2 regions of the Gordonia sp. NPDC003424 genome follow, and region 1 is predicted to be linked to the other one. Evidence: predicted binding sites of a transcription regulator. Region 1 holds the regulator's gene; the other holds the start of a gene.

Region 1 (7,700 bases):
GGCGTCGTCGAGGTCCGTGCCACCTCGGGTGACAACCACCTCGGTGGTGACGACTGGGATCAGCGCATCGTCGACTGGCTCGTCGAGAAGTTCAAGGCCCAGAACGGTATCGACCTGACCAAGGACAAGATGGCCATGCAGCGTCTGCGTGAGGCTGCCGAGAAGGCCAAGATCGAACTGTCTGCATCGCAGAGCACCTCGATCAACCTGCCCTACATCACCGTCGACGCCGACAAGAATCCGCTGTTCCTCGACGAGCAGCTCTCGCGCAGCGAGTTCCAGAAGATCACGAGCGATCTGCTCGAGCGCACCCGCGCGCCGTTCCAGGCCGTCATCAAGGACGCCGGGATCGCCGTCGGCGACATCGACCATGTCGTGCTCGTCGGTGGATCGACCCGTATGCCCGCGGTCTCGGATCTGGTCAAGGAACTGACCGGTGGCCAGGAGCCCAACAAGGGCGTCAACCCGGACGAGGTCGTCGCCGTCGGCGCCGCCCTGCAGGCCGGCGTCCTGCGCGGCGAGGTCAAGGACGTGCTGCTGCTCGACGTCACCCCGCTCTCCCTCGGTATCGAGACCAAGGGCGGCGTGATGCACAAGCTGATCGAGCGCAACACCACCATCCCGACCAAGCGCAGCGAGACCTACACCACGGCCGAGGACAATCAGCCGTCGGTGCAGATCCAGGTCTATCAGGGTGAGCGCGAGATCGCGTCGCACAACAAGCTGCTCGGCTCCTTCGAGCTCGGCGGCATCGCTCCGGCGCCGCAGGGTGTCCCCCAGATCGAGGTGACCTTCGACATCGACGCCAACGGCATCGTGCACGTCACCGCGAAGGACAAGGGCACCGGCAAGGAGAACAGCATCCGTATCCAGGACGGTTCCGGCCTGAGCAAGGACGAGATCGACCGGATGATCAAGGACGCCGAGGCGCACGCCGACGAGGACCGCAAGCGTCGTGAGGAGGCCGAGACCCGCAACCAGGCCGAGTCCCTGGTCAACCACACCGAGAAGTTCCTCAAGGACAACGAGGACAAGGTTCCCGGCGAGGTCAAGGACAAGGTCAACGCGGCCATCGCGGAGGCCAACGAGTCACTGAAGGGCAACGACATCGCGGCCATCAAGTCCGCGATCGAGAAGCTCTCGGCCGAGTCCCAGGAGATGGGCCAGGCGATCTACGCCGCCTCGGCTGCCGAGTCGCCCAACGGTTCGGCACCCACCGGTGAGCAGGCCGCCGACAGCGACGTCGTCGACGCCGAGGTCGTCGACGAGCCGACCTCCGGGGACAACAAGTGACCCAGGACGGGACCGGATCCGGCGTCGGGAACGCCGCGAGCGAACCCGAGCTGGGTCCGGTCGACCCCGACCAGGAAGTCGACATGCCGATCACGGTGACCGACCGCCGCGTCATCGATCCCGAGACGGGAGAGGTGCGCCGGCCGGCACCCGGCGCCGAAGAGGTGACCCCCAGCTCGGTCGCCGACGAGGAGATCGCCGAACTGACCGCCGCACTCCAGCGGGAGCGAGCCCAGTTCGCGAACTTCAAGCGGCGTGCCGCCGAGGAGAAGCAGGGATCGGTCGCCTTCGGCAAGCAGGTGCTCATCGAGAAACTGCTCCCGCTGCTCGACGATCTCGACCGTGCCCGCGAGCACGGCGACCTCGAGAGCGGGCCGCTGCGGGCGATCGCCGACAAGCTCGGCACCACGCTCGCCGGCGAGGGACTGGCCAAGTTCGGAGAGTCGGGCGACTCGTTCGACCCGGAACTCCACGAGGCCGTCCAGCACGACGGTGACGGTGCGCAGCCCGTCCTCGGGCAGGTCTATCGCAGCGGCTATCGGCTCGGCGAGAAGGTGATCCGCACCGCGATGGTGACCGTCACCGATCCGGTACCGGCGGCACAACCGCAACCCGAAGAGTCTGGTGCACAATAAGCGCAACCCTCCCGCTCCCTGAGGTGCGCGGAGCGCCGGCGACGAGCCACGAAGGGTCTTCGTGGCTCGTCGCACAGGGAGCGCAACACCACAACTTCACAACGACAACTTCATCCAGACAACTGAGATACCGAAGGAGGTGACGTCTGGTGGCTCCACAACGTGAGTGGTTGGAACAAGACTTCTACAAGGACCTCGGCGTTGCTTCTGACGCTTCGGCTGAAGAGATCAAGAAGGCCTACCGCAAGCTCGCACGCGAGCTGCACCCCGACGCCAATCCGGGGGACTCGGCGGCCGAGGAGCGCTTCAAGCGGGTGTCCGAAGCCCACAGCGTGCTGTCCGATGCAGAGAAGCGCAAAGAGTACGACGAGACCCGCGCCATGTTCGCCGGCGGACGATTCCGCGGCGGGGGCAACGGATTTCCCGGGGGATTCCCGGGCGGGGGAACGACTTACACCACCACCGGTGGCGACTTCAACATCGGCGACCTGTTCGGTGGGGGCGGCGGCGACGGTGGCGGACTCGGCGATCTGTTCGGTGATCTGTTCACCGGCGGACGCGGCCAGCGCACGTCGACGGCGAGTCGGCCCAAGCGTGGCAACGACCTCGAGACCGAGACGAGCCTCAGCTTCAAAGACGCCGCTCTCGGTACGACCGTACAACTCCGCGTGACCAGCCCGGCGCCCTGCACCACGTGCCACGGCAGTGGTGCCAAGCCCGGCACCAGCCCGCGAGTCTGCCCGAGCTGCAACGGTTCCGGCTTCATCAGCCGCAACCAGGGGGCGTTCGGCTTCAGTGAGCCGTGCCAGGACTGCCAGGGGACCGGATCGCGGATCGACGACCCGTGCTCCGATTGCGACGGCACCGGCGTCAAGGTCCGGGCCCGCACGATCAACGTCCGTATCCCGTCCGGCGTCGAGGATGGTCAGCGTATCCGGCTGGCCGGCCAAGGTGAGGCCGGACGGCGAGGCGCGCCGTCGGGCGACCTGTACGTGGTCGTGCACGTGACCGCCGACAAGGTGTTCACGCGCAGCGGCAACGACCTCAAAGTACAACTGCCGGTGAGCATTTCAGAACTCATCCTCGGCGCCACGGTGTCCGTGCCGACGCTGGAGGGCTCGGTCGGGGTCAAGATCCCGGCCAACACCACCGACGGCCGCACCCTGCGGGTGCGTGGCCGTGGTGTGCCCAAGCGGTCGGGTGGCGCCGGCGACCTGCTCGTCACCGTCAAGGTGGCGGTGCCGCCGAAACTCGACGACGCAGCCGTCGACGCGATGCGCGCCTATGCCGACGCGGAGAAGGCCAGCGGATTCGATCCTCGCGCGGGATGGGGGCGATGAATCATGGCAGCCCACGACAACGACCGTGAGTCCGCCGCGACGTTCATGATCTCGGTGGCCGCCGAACTCGCCGGCATGCACGCGCAGACGCTGCGCACCTATGACCGGTTGGGCCTGGTGACGCCGCAACGCGCCAGCGGTGGCGGACGGCGATACTCGTCGCGCGACGTCGAACTCCTGCGCGAGATCCAGCGTCTGTCGCAGGACGAGGGCGTCAACCTCGCCGGCATCAAACGGATCATCGACCTCGAGAACCAGGTCGACGCGCTCCAGTCGCGACTCCGTGAACTGCAGGCGCAGCTCGAGCAGGCGACACAGCGCCGCAGCGGCGAACTCGTCCCGGTGCCGCGGACCAGCGCACTCGTGGTCTGGCAGCCGCGGCGCAAGCGCACCGCCGACTGATCGACGCTCAGGTGGCTTCGCTACCCTGAGCACCGCGACCAGCCAGCCACCGACGACAGGACCGAACATGGCCGACACCACAGCCGCCCCGATGGGCGGCTCGTCGGCCGGTTCGGTCCTCGGCATTTCCGTGGTCGAGGACCAGGTGGCATCGGTGGTCCGGGCCGCCGACGGATCCGTCATCGCCAGCAATCTGGTGGACCTGCCCGACCCGTCGGCACAGAGCGCGCAGACCGCGATCAGGGAACTCGTCGAGTCGGTGCCGTACGAGATCGACCGCATCGGCATCGCCTGCGCACGCCCGGCCACCCAGAACTATCTGCAGGCGAACCTGTCGCCGGCCGGCGGGCGGCCCGGCTGGTACAGCAAGGTGTCGGTCACCGACCTGCCGGCGGCGCTCGCCGAGGCGGCCCGCGCCGAACTACCCAACCGAGGCATCATCGCCGCGATCGATCTCGACCGATCGGCGATCCCCTCGCCGGGCTCATCGGTCGTCACGCTCGATTCCGCCACCGGCGAGGTACTCGGGACCGCCGAGTTCGCCTACGGCACGCCCGGACCCGTCACCGACCCGACCTGCGCCCGGGAGGTCGCCGACGCCCTGACGTCGGCTCCCGGCGGGTCATCGGTGACATCGATCGTGTGCACCGGCCCCGGCGCTGAGGTCGCAGGTGCCGCACCGGCCCTCGAATACGCACTGGCCCGCCCCGTCACCGTCGTCGATCAGCCGGCACTCGCACCGGCGGCGGGCGCGGCGATCATCGCGGCGAAGCCACCCGGCGTACATCGCGGAACGTCCAATCGCCGCTGGTGGCTGATCGGAGCGGCGCTGGCCGGGGCTCTCGCTCTCGGTGCGATCGCCGCATCGGCCGTGTTCGCGGGCGTCGATTCCGAACGCGACGACGCCGTGCCGGCGACCACCACGACCATCACTCAGCCGGCGTCGACGACCACCGTGGTCCGTACCGCCGAACCGGTCACCGAGACCCGCACCGAGCGTGAGACGGCGACCGTCAGCGCGCCCGCCCCTGCCCCGAGCACGACGACCGTCACCAACACGGAGACGCAGACCGAGACCGCCGAACCGTCGACGGTCACCGTCACCGTCACCGAGACGGCCGACGGCGGCTTCGGCGGCCAAAGCCCCGCGCCGTAGCATTCTCGCTGGTCGAGTAGGTGACCGGCCGGGACGTGGTCGATTTTTTCGCTGGTCGGGTGGGTGACTGGCCGGGACGTGGCCGATTTTTTCGTTGGTCGGGTGGGTGACTGGTCGGGATGTGGTCGACTTTTTCGTTGGTCGGGTGGGTGGCTGGTCGGGGCGTGGTCGACTTTTTCGTTGGTCGGGTGGGTGGCTGGCCGGGGCGTGGCCGATTTTTTCGTTGGTCGGGTGGGTGGCTGGCCGGGGCGTGGCCGATTTTTTCGTTGGTCGGGTGGGTGGCTGGCCCGGGACGTGGCCGACTTTTTTTGTTGGTCGGGTGGGTGGCTGGCTGGGGCGTGGTCGATTTTTTCGTTGGTCGGGTGGGTGGCTGGCCGGGATGTGGTCGATTTTTTCGCTGGTCGAGTAAGTGACCGAGCGCTAGCGAGGGAACGCATCGAGACCCACCTGAGGAGCCGGCGAGGAACGAGAGCGTCTCCCCGTTCCCTGAGGAGCCGGCGAGGAACGAGCCGGCCTCTCGAAGGGTCAGTGCACGGGGTCGTGCTGGATCACCTCGCCCGGCACACCCGCGATCAGCAGGCGTCGGCGCGTCGCCTCGATCATGTCGGCCGACCCGGCGATCAGCACCTGATGGCCCTCCCATTCATGCCATCCACCTGCAGCGACAACGTCGGCGAGCGTGCCGATGCGGTGCTCGATGCCGAGCGACTCGGGTGTCGCCGACGATCTGATCCACCACGGGTCGGTGGTCTCCTCCGACACCGCGGTCACGTGCAGCCACGGGTTGGTCGCCGCGATGCGCCGCAACACCGCGAGGTCGTAGAGCTCGCCGGGGTAGCGCATGCCGTAGAAGATGTGCGTCGACGGCGAGTCCGCACGTTTGGACATCTCGATCAGCAGGGCTCGCAGCGGGGCCAGACCGGTTCCGCCGGCCACCATCAGCACCGGGCGGTCCGGATCGACGTGAAGTGTTCCGTGCATCTGGGAAAACGTCCAGACGTCGCCGGGCCGGGTTTCGGCGACCACCGCGCCGCTCATCGATCCACCCGGGATGGCGCGGATGTGAAACTCGAGTTCACCCGCCGGATTGGGTGGGATCGCGGGCGAGAAATTCCGCCACAACCGGGGGCGCTGTGGGATGTGGACCTCCAGATACTGACCGGCGGCGAACCGTTGTGGTGCCGAACTGACCAGCCGGACGACGGCCAGATCCCGGGTGATGCGGAACTTCTCGACGACCTCCGCCGTCCACAATGCCGGCAGCGGCGCGGTCTCGGCTGCGCCGCGCATCACGCCCGTCGTCAGCATCATCGCCTGGATCACGGTGCGTTCGGCTTCGCTGTCCCACTGATCGCCCAGGACCGCCGCGAACTCGTCGGTCAGCGCCCGGAAGATCACCTCGTAGTACCGGGGCTGCACGCCGAACTTCCGGTGGTCGCGACCGAGCTGGGCCAGGAACTCCACCAATTCGGCGTGCCCCGACTCGCCCGGAATGACCTCGAGGACGTGGTCGATCACCCGGAAGAACGCATCCCGCTGCCCGGCCATCAGCGCGGGGAACAGATCACGCAGATCGGGGTCGATCGCGAACATCCGGCTGTAGACGTTCGCCGAGAATCGGTCCGGGTCTCGATTGATCAACGCGCGGAGCAGGTGCAATGTGTGCTGCGAATGATTCGCCACTGCGTCGTTCACCTCCTCGACCACCGTCTGCGTCAACCGACCCGGGCCCCGCCCAGACTATCGAGACTAGTGGGGCTGCGCCGGTGACTTTCGATCGGACAATCGATGCCGGTGTGGCCGCGCCATGTGGCACGCTCAGTGCGTGACCACGCTGGACGGGCTGCTGCCGGGCATCGTCGATGCCCATCTCCACCAGTGGAATCCGCGTAGAACTCCGTGGGCGGCCAACCGGCTGTCGAAGCTGTACCGGTTCGTGCCCGCCTTCGGCGAGCGCATCTTCCCCATGGTGGTCTCGCAGTCCGACCGCGAGTACGTTCTCACGCCCAGCACGGTCGGACGGATCTACGAGCCACTGCAGTACCTGGCCGATGCCGCCGCTGTGCCCACCATCGCGGGGGTACGTATCGACACCGTCGTCCACATGGAGTCCCACTGGCGGAGTGACGCGGCGGCCGGCACGACTCACACCCCGCTGGGGGACTCGGCGGCCGAGGAGACCCGGTACGTGGCGAGCCTGCCGTTCGGTGTGGGACAGGCCCCGCGGCTTGGTGCAGTTGTCGCGCACGCGGATCCGCGTGCCGAGCGTTTCGGCGACCTGCTCGACGAGCATGCCGCAATCACCGACCGCCTGCGAGGCGTGCGGTGGATCGCCACCCGTCATCCGGATCCGAAGGTGCGCGACGGCGTCGACGCCGACGGCATCCTGGCGTCGCCGCCCTTTCTTCGTGGCTTCGAGGATGTGGCGCGCCGTGGTCTGGTGTTCGACGCGTTCGTCTACTCGCATCAGCTCTACGACGTCGCCACCGTCGCGCGCGAGTATCCGGAGGTGACGATCGTCATCGACCACATCGGCGCCCCCGTCGGCGTGTTCGGCCCGGTCGGTGCCCGGACCGGAACCACGGCCAGCGCCCGGGCCGACATCTTGCGGCTGTGGCGCGAACGAATGGTCACCCTCGCCGCCTATCCCAACGTGAAGGTGAAACTGTCGGGCCTGGCGCTACCGATCCTCGGCTACGGCCGTGAGCGGTGGGGCAACGTCGGCAGCCGGTCCACCCTCGCGGAGATGATCGGCCCGCTCGTCGAACATGTCATGTGGCACTTCGGTTCTGACCGCGTGATGTTCGGCTCGAACTTCCCCATCGACAAACCCAACGCCGCCCTGGACATGCTCGTGGGCGCACTCATCGACCT
Region 2 (7,700 bases), on a different contig from region 1:
GAGCGCTCACGCTGGTGGTCCGCGACGTACCGACCAAGCGCACCGGCGGATACGACCTGCCCGGAGCCATCACCGTGACCCTGGGCCTGGTCAGCGTCGTCTACGGATTCACCCGTGCCGCCGAATCCGGTTGGGGTGCAACCTCGACCATCCTGCTGTTCGTCGCCGCGGCCGTGCTGCTGGCCACGTTCGTCCTGATCGAGCACCGCAGCACTCATCCGCTGCTTCCGCTCCGCATCCCCGGCGAGATAAACCGCGGCGGCGCCTACCTGGTGGCCTTCATCATCCCGACCGCAATGTTCGCGATGTTCCTGTTCCTGAGCTACTACTTCCAGAACACGTTGGGCAACAGCCCGTTACGCGCCGGCGTGCTGTTCCTGCCGTTCCCGGTGGCGCTCATCGTGTCGGCCGGAGCCGCCAGTTCACTCCTCCCCCGATTCGGACCGCGTCCCCTGATGATGATCGGCACCGTCGCCGGCATCGTTGGCTATCTCTATCTGGCACAACTTGATTCGGACTCGACCTGGTTGACGCACATCCTGCCCAGCGAGCTGTTGATCGCCTTGGGCATGGGGCTGGTGTTCGTCGCGATGCAGTCGGTGGCGCTGCACCGCATCGACGAGAAGGACGCAGGCGTGGCCAGCGCGCTGGTCAACACGTCCCAGCAGGTCGGCGGCTCGGTCGGCATCGCACTGCTGAGTACTATTGTGGCGCAGATATTTTCCAGCGACCACCGAAGCGCGATGACGCTCGATCAGGCGACCGGGCAGCCGGTCCCGGCCAATCCCGAAGACTTCATGGCGGCCACCATTCACAGCTACGATGTCGCGTTCTACTGCGGCGCCGGCTTCATGTTCCTCGCGTTCCTGGTGATCGCCGGCATGATCCGCATGGGCCGGCACGAGTTGGGCGACGAGACGCAGAACGCGGCGGTCGTCGCGGCCTGAGCTACTGCGAAAAGTGGCCCCGTGGCGGGCTTCCGAGGGGCATTGCCCCTCGGAGCCCACTCACGGGGCCAGTCTCAGTCAGGTCAGCCGAGCACCAACGACTCGCCGTCCGCACCGACATTCACCGGCACGACGTCTCCGTCGTGGATGTCGCCGGCCAGCAATGCCTTTGCCAGCTGGTCGCCGATCGCCTGCTGCACCAGCCGCCGCAGCGGACGGGCGCCGTAGAGCGGATCGAAGCCACGCTCGGCGAGCCATTCCTTGGCCTTCGGCGTCACCTCCAGATCCAGCCGACGCTGCGCGAGACGCTTGGCCAGTTGCCGCAGTTGGATGTCGACGATGGACACCAGTTCCTCGGGGCTCAGCGCGTCGAAGACGATGACGTCGTCGAGGCGGTTGATGAACTCCGGCTTGAACCGGCTGCGGACCGCCATCATCACCTGGTCCTTGTCACCGCCCGCGCCCAGATTGGACGTGAGGATGAGGATGGTGTTGCGGAAGTCCACCGTGCGGCCCTGACCGTCGGTCAGGCGACCTTCGTCGAGGACCTGCAGCAGCACGTCGAACACGTCCGGGTGGGCCTTCTCGATCTCGTCGAACAGGACCACCGTGTAGGGGCGACGCCGCACCGCCTCGGTGAGCTGACCGCCGGCCTCGTAGCCGACATATCCGGGAGGTGCTCCGACAAGGCGTGCGACGCTGTGCTTTTCGCCGTACTCACTCATGTCGATGCGGACCATCGCACGCTCGTCGTCGAACAGGAACTCGGCGAGAGCCTTGGCCAGCTCGGTTTTACCGACGCCGGTCGGGCCGAGGAACATGAACGAACCGAGTGGCCGGTTCGGGTCGGCGACACCGGCACGGGCACGACGCACCGCGTCGGACACCGCCTGCACTGCATCCTTCTGGCCGATGACCCGGTGTCCGAGTTCGTCTTCCATGCGCAGCAGCTTGGCGGTCTCACCCTCGAGCATGCGGCCCGCGGGGATGCCGGTCCACGCCGACACCACCTGCGCGACGTCGTCGGGTCCCACCTCCTCCTGAAGCATCACGTCCTGCCCGGGATCGGTGCCGGTCTTCTCGATCGCGGCCTCGAGGTTCTTCTCCAGGCCGGGGATCTTGCCGTACCGCAACTCGGCGGCGCGGCCGAGATCGCCGGAGCGTTCGGCCCGTTCTGCCTCCCCGCGAAGCTTTTCCAGCTCCTCCTTGAGGTCGCGGACGGCGTCGATCGCGGTCTTCTCCGACTGCCACCGGGCGGAGAGCTCGTTGAGCTTCTCCTTCTGGTCGGCCAGTTCGGAGCGCAGCTTCTCGAGACGTTCCTTCGACGCCGCGTCGGTCTCCTTCTGCAGGGCGACCTCTTCGACCTCGAGGCGACGGACGATGCGCTCGACCTCGTCGATCTCCTCGGGACGTGAGTCGATCTCCATCCGGAGCCGAGACGCGGCCTCGTCGACCAGGTCGATGGCCTTGTCCGGCAGGAACCGGGAGGTGATGTAGCGGTCGGAAAGCGTTGCGGCCGAGACCAATGCGGAGTCGGTGATGCGGACGCCATGGTGCACCTCGTAGCGTTCCTTGAGACCACGCAGGATGCCGATGGTGTCCTCCACCGACGGCTCACCGACGTACACCTGCTGGAACCGCCGCTCGAGTGCGGCGTCCTTCTCGATGTACTTGCGGTACTCCTCGAGGGTGGTGGCGCCGACCAGCCGCAACTCGCCACGGGCGAGCATCGGCTTGATCATGTTGCCCGCATCCATCGCTGAATCGCCGGTGGCACCGGCACCCACGATGGTGTGCAGCTCGTCGATGAAGGTGATGATCTCGCCGGCCGAGCCCTTGATCTCGTCGAGCACGGCCTTGAGCCGCTCCTCGAACTCGCCGCGGTACTTGGCGCCGGCGACCATCGAACCCATGTCGAGGGAGATGACGGTCTTGTTGCGCAACGACTCCGGCACGTCACCGGCCACGATGCGCTGGGCCAGACCCTCGACGATCGCGGTCTTGCCGACGCCGGGTTCACCGATGAGCACCGGGTTGTTCTTGGTCCGGCGCGAGAGCACCTGGACGACACGACGGATCTCGGCGTCACGGCCGATCACCGGATCGAGCTTGCCCTCGCGCGCCGCGGAGGTGAGGTCGGTGGAGTACTTCTCCAGCGCCTGATACGTCGACTCCGGATCTTCGGAGGTCACCCGCGAAGTGCCGCGCACGGCGACGAACGCCTCCTGCAGAGCCTGCGGGGTGGCCCCCACATTGGCCAGCAGTTTGGCGGTGTCGGAGTCACCGGTGGCCAGACCCACGAGGATGTGTTCGGTCGAGACGTATTCGTCGTTGAGTTCGCCCGCGAGCTGTTGAGCTGCGGTGATGGCCGCAATCGACTCGCGGGATAGTTGGGGCTGCGCGCTCGAGCTGGAGACCGTCGGGGCGCGGTTCACGAGAGCCTGGGCCTGTGCGCGAACCGTCGACGGATCGACTCCAACCGCCTTCAGCAGCGGCGCAGCGATGCCATCGGACTGATCGAGCAGCGCCACCAGGATGTGAGCCGGACGCACGTCGGAATTGCCAGCAGCGGCCGCCGCCTGCACAGCAGCACTCAGCGCCTGCTGCGTCTTGGTGGTCGGGTTGAAGCTGTCCACTTGGCGTGTACCTTTCTCTCTTTAGTCCAACAGGCTCAAGTATGAGCCATTCGAAGGGTGCAACGCCAGTAGAGTTGAGTGCATTCCGCTCAGGTTTGCGATTGCTGTGTGTCCTGGGTCACTTTATCGGCTGCGGCACCCGGTCGGTTTCCGGACTGGCGAGGGGCATGTCGTGTTGCGCCTTGTTGACCGGCTCGCGATAGCCTGGCTCGAGGAGCGCGGCGGTAGGAGTAGCCCATGAAGGACACGGCGATATCGCGGAGGCCGCAATAGTGCTCCTCGGCGCCTCGCCGGCGCGCGCTGCGATCAACGTCGGAACTCCAACGACGCCGGGCTGGGGCCTAGAGATATGTTCGGGCTGAGCTCTCGCTATCGCGCCACCGGCGCAGACCGTCCATTCGGCAATCTCCTGCCGGCACACGGCGTGGCCATGGAGGGCTACTTCTGGCGGTTCACCCAACCCGACCGGGGTCGCACGTTGATCGCGTTGTGCGGGGTGAACACGTCGCCGAGCGGCGAGCGCTGGGCCACCTTGGGCCTGGCCGCCCACCCGCATCGCTTCCTACGCACGTGCGCGCATCCGGGCGCGCTCGACAATCCCCAAGCTCTCGAGATCAGCGCGAATTCGGCCTTTCACGCCGATGTGGACGAAGTTCACCTGGACCTGGGCCCGGATGCGCGACTCGACATCCGCGTCACCGATCCGGTGTCGTGGCCGCGACGCTGTTACGGCGCCTCCGGTTTCTTCCACTCCGTGCCGGGGCTCAACCAGTACTGGCATCCGTGGCTGCTCGGCGGCCGAGCGAGCGGCAGTGCGACCGTCGGCGATGAGACCTGGGACCTCGACGGCGCACAGGTGTACGCCGAAAAGAATTGGGGCCGTGAAGGGTTCCCGGAGAGCTGGTGGTGGGGGCAGGCTCAGGGATTCGCAGAACCCGAGGCGTGCGTGGCTTTCGCGGGCGGAATCGTCCGCGCCGGACCGCTGAAGACCGAGGTAACCGTCATCGTGGTCCTGCTGCCGGACGGACGTCTGGTGCGGGTCGGCGACCCGCTGATCTCACCCGTGCGGGCACGGGTGACCGACGAATCGTGGTCGTTGCATTGCGCCGGGCGACGGTACAGCGTGCGAGTCGAAGGATCCGGCCGACTGGGCGATGCGCACGTCCTGCCGGTGCCGATCCCCAGCCAACGACGCAACGTCCCGGGCGCGATCGAGCATCTCGGCGCACGCATGACCGTCGAGGTTCGGCGACGCGGCGGCGAGCTCGTGTGGGCCGGCGAATCCGCTCTCGCAGCACTCGAACACGGTGGCATCGCGCGTGCCCGAGCAGAGGTACTGCGCCGTGGTGGCGATCCGGACGATACCGACGCTCCCCCGATCCCGTAATGTACTCGCAGGTCAGAGGCATATTATGAGCGAGCCCGAACCTGAACAACCGAACACGGGAAAGCACCTGTCGTGTATCGACTCATCTGGGCGCTCGAGTTCATTCCGGCAGTACTCGGAGTGGCGTGGCTGGTCTTGTTTCTCTGCACCGGCGCAGCCATCGATTGGATCAAGATCTGACGGACCGTCGCCCTGCGAAACCCGATCAGAGCGAAATCCCCAGCCCCACATCAAATCCATGCACGTAGCGGCTCCCTGTTCTCCCGGCCCAACCTCGGGTGAACAGGCCATTCGGTCCCGCGACGACGCGCAGCCCACCAACGGCGCCCGCCTATCGTGGGAGTCGTGCTCCTACTCATCCCCGCGATCATGCTCGGGCTGCTCACCTTCTGGTTCTATCGGCGGCTGGTCCGGGCAACCGCGGTTCCGCGACCGTGGTCGCACCTGGCGGCGGGGGTGCTCGTCGTGCTCTGGGCCCTGGTGCTGATCGGGTTCGCGTCCGGTAGCGCCCTGAACCCCGGATGGGCGCGCTACCCGGCCTTCGTAGGGATGACATGGCTGGCGATCGGTCTCTACCTCGCGCTTGGCATCATCCTCATCGGCGTCGCGTCGTTGATCGCACGGCTCGTTCATCGCCTTCGCCGTATCGACGACGCCGAGTTCGCGCGGCGACGGTTGACTGCGCTCCGGATATCCACGGCCGTGCTGGTGATCGGTTCATTGGGCGCGGTCGGGTACGGCCTGACCGAGGCCGCGACTCCCCGTGTCACCTCGGCACGCATCCAATTCGACCGCCTCCCTGCCGGTTTCGACGGCGCCCGGATCGCAGTGATCTCCGATCTGCACGTCGGCCCTGTCCGCGACGGCCGCTTCACCCAGCGCGCCGTCGACACAGTGATGGCCCAGTCTCCCGAACTGATCGTGCTCGCGGGCGATCTCATCGACGGCACCGTCGACCGCGTCGGCGCAGACCTCGCGCCGCTGGCCGACCTGTCCGCACCGCTGGGGGTCTTCGCGGTCAGCGGGAACCACGAGTTCTACGCCGACGACGGCGGACACTGGTTCGCACGCTGGAAGCAGCTCGGCATCCAACCGCTCCTCAACGACCGTGTCGAACTCGAACGCAACGGCTCCACCATCGATCTGGCCGGCGTCCACGACCACACGGCGCCGGAGCCATACCGTCCCGATCTCGCTCGGGCTCTGGCGGGACGGGACCCGTCGCGGTTCGTGATGCTGGCCGCCCACGAATCAGTCCAAGCCGAGGGCGCCTCCGACGCCGGCGTCGACTTCCAGGTCTCCGGCCACACCCACGCCGGCCAGATCTGGCCCCTGCGCTATCTGGTGCCGCTGCAGCAACCCACCGTCGAAGGTGTCGACCGGATCGGCAGGACCACCGTCTACACCACTCGCGGCGCCGGCGCCTGGGGGCCGCCGGTACGGGTGGCCGCGCCGCCGGAGATCACCATCGTCGAACTGGCGACTCGAGGGTAGACATTCCCCCGCAACCGACAGTCACGGAAACAGCATGGTCCCCCGCCGCGGCAGCGGTGGCAGCAGCCGCCCATCACTGCTCCACGGCCAACCCGCCATCCCGGCTGACGACCCGCAACGTCACCTGCCCACGCGTGTCCCGCTCGTTGACGATCTCGGGTGCACAGCGTCGTTGATGCGACGTGTCGGACGCGCGGCCCGTCGCGTGGTCGTCGGGTGTCCGCTGCCCGTCGTCGGGACGCCGGCCGCACGGGATGCACGTCAGTGCGGGCCGCTCCTCGGAGAGGATCGTGTAGTCGTCGAGCACGTCGTAGCGGGCGCGTGTCACCATTCTCGACTCCCCCGCCCCCAAGGCGACGATCTGCGTGAATCCCAGCAACGGCGTGCTGTCACGTCGGCCGGTGAGACGCGAGAAGATCAGCGTGTTCCGCTGCCGGTAAACCTGTGCGACGCGACCCAGACTTCGCAGCGCGGCGGCATCCCTTGTGTCGTCGGCGATCTCGTCCTGGGCGACCTGGTGCGGCGGGCGATGGGTCTCGTCGTCGTAGACATAGCCGAGGATGCTCGCCTCGTAGGTGGTCGGCGAGCAACGCACCTTGATGATCAACGTCGTCGAGTTGCCCGCGTTGTCGGTCAGACGGTAGCGGCGCAGTTCCGCGGTGTCGGACCCGAACGGGGTCCATTCGGTGTCCACACGACTCGCCGGTGGTTGCGCGCCGGGGTCGATCCCGGAGAGTTCGTCGCGGCCGGTCACCAGGATGTCGTCGAGGACCGGATCGTAGAAGACCGCGAACTCGGGCGCCGTCTTGTCGATCAGCACCTGGACGCTCTTCGGCTCCTCCTTGTTCTGCGAGCGGTCGATCGACCCGAAGTCGATGTCGTGCACACCTTCTGGGGAGACCGTGAACGGCGCGACGTAGTGCGTCGGCCCCAGACCGTCGACGGTGTACTCGGTCCGTGCCACCCCGGAGATGTCGTCGGTGGCGGTCAACGTCACGACCACGTCGGTGCGGTTCCAGCCGAGCGAGTTCGGCGGCGGGAAGAGTGTGGCCGTGGTGACGGGCGGTGTGGTGTCGGCGGGCAGGATGACCGAGGCCATCGATTCGGTGAGTTCGACCGTCACCGCGTTGGAGACCGCCGGCGGGGAATAGCCTGCGCCACCCACCGATCCGCCCTTGATGCGCAGATGCAGCCAGTCGTCGTAGGGCGCCAATGTGCCGGTGCTCGAGTCGTTGT

Evidence for each region. The regulator HspR, encoded in region 1, represses chaperone genes until heat shock. The targets are predictions, from matches to a motif close to ANNTGAGTNNNNNNNACTCANNT.
Region 2: a site for HspR is predicted at 3,656-3,678, ahead of clpB (ATP-dependent chaperone ClpB). Genes of this name have one in related genera too.

What each region holds. Positions count from the first base shown of each region.
Region 1 covers NZ_JBSFQJ010000026.1:34,029-41,728, reverse strand. The annotation lists gene dnaK (molecular chaperone DnaK) at 1-1,293, shown strand, start outside; gene grpE (nucleotide exchange factor GrpE) at 1,377-1,928, shown strand; gene dnaJ (molecular chaperone DnaJ) at 2,078-3,268, shown strand; gene ACWDTI_RS25200 (heat shock protein transcriptional repressor HspR) at 3,272-3,670, shown strand; gene ACWDTI_RS25195 (hypothetical protein) at 3,738-4,826, shown strand; gene ACWDTI_RS25190 (FAD-binding oxidoreductase) at 5,352-6,509, opposite strand; gene ACWDTI_RS25185 (amidohydrolase family protein) at 6,652-7,700, shown strand, end outside.
Region 2 covers NZ_JBSFQJ010000017.1:59,833-67,532, reverse strand. The annotation lists gene ACWDTI_RS21160 (MFS transporter) at 1-947, shown strand, start outside; gene clpB (ATP-dependent chaperone ClpB) at 1,031-3,583, opposite strand; gene ACWDTI_RS21150 (tocopherol cyclase family protein) at 3,933-4,970, shown strand; gene ACWDTI_RS21145 (metallophosphoesterase) at 5,340-6,464, shown strand; gene ACWDTI_RS21140 (OmpL47-type beta-barrel domain-containing protein) at 6,538-7,700, opposite strand, start outside.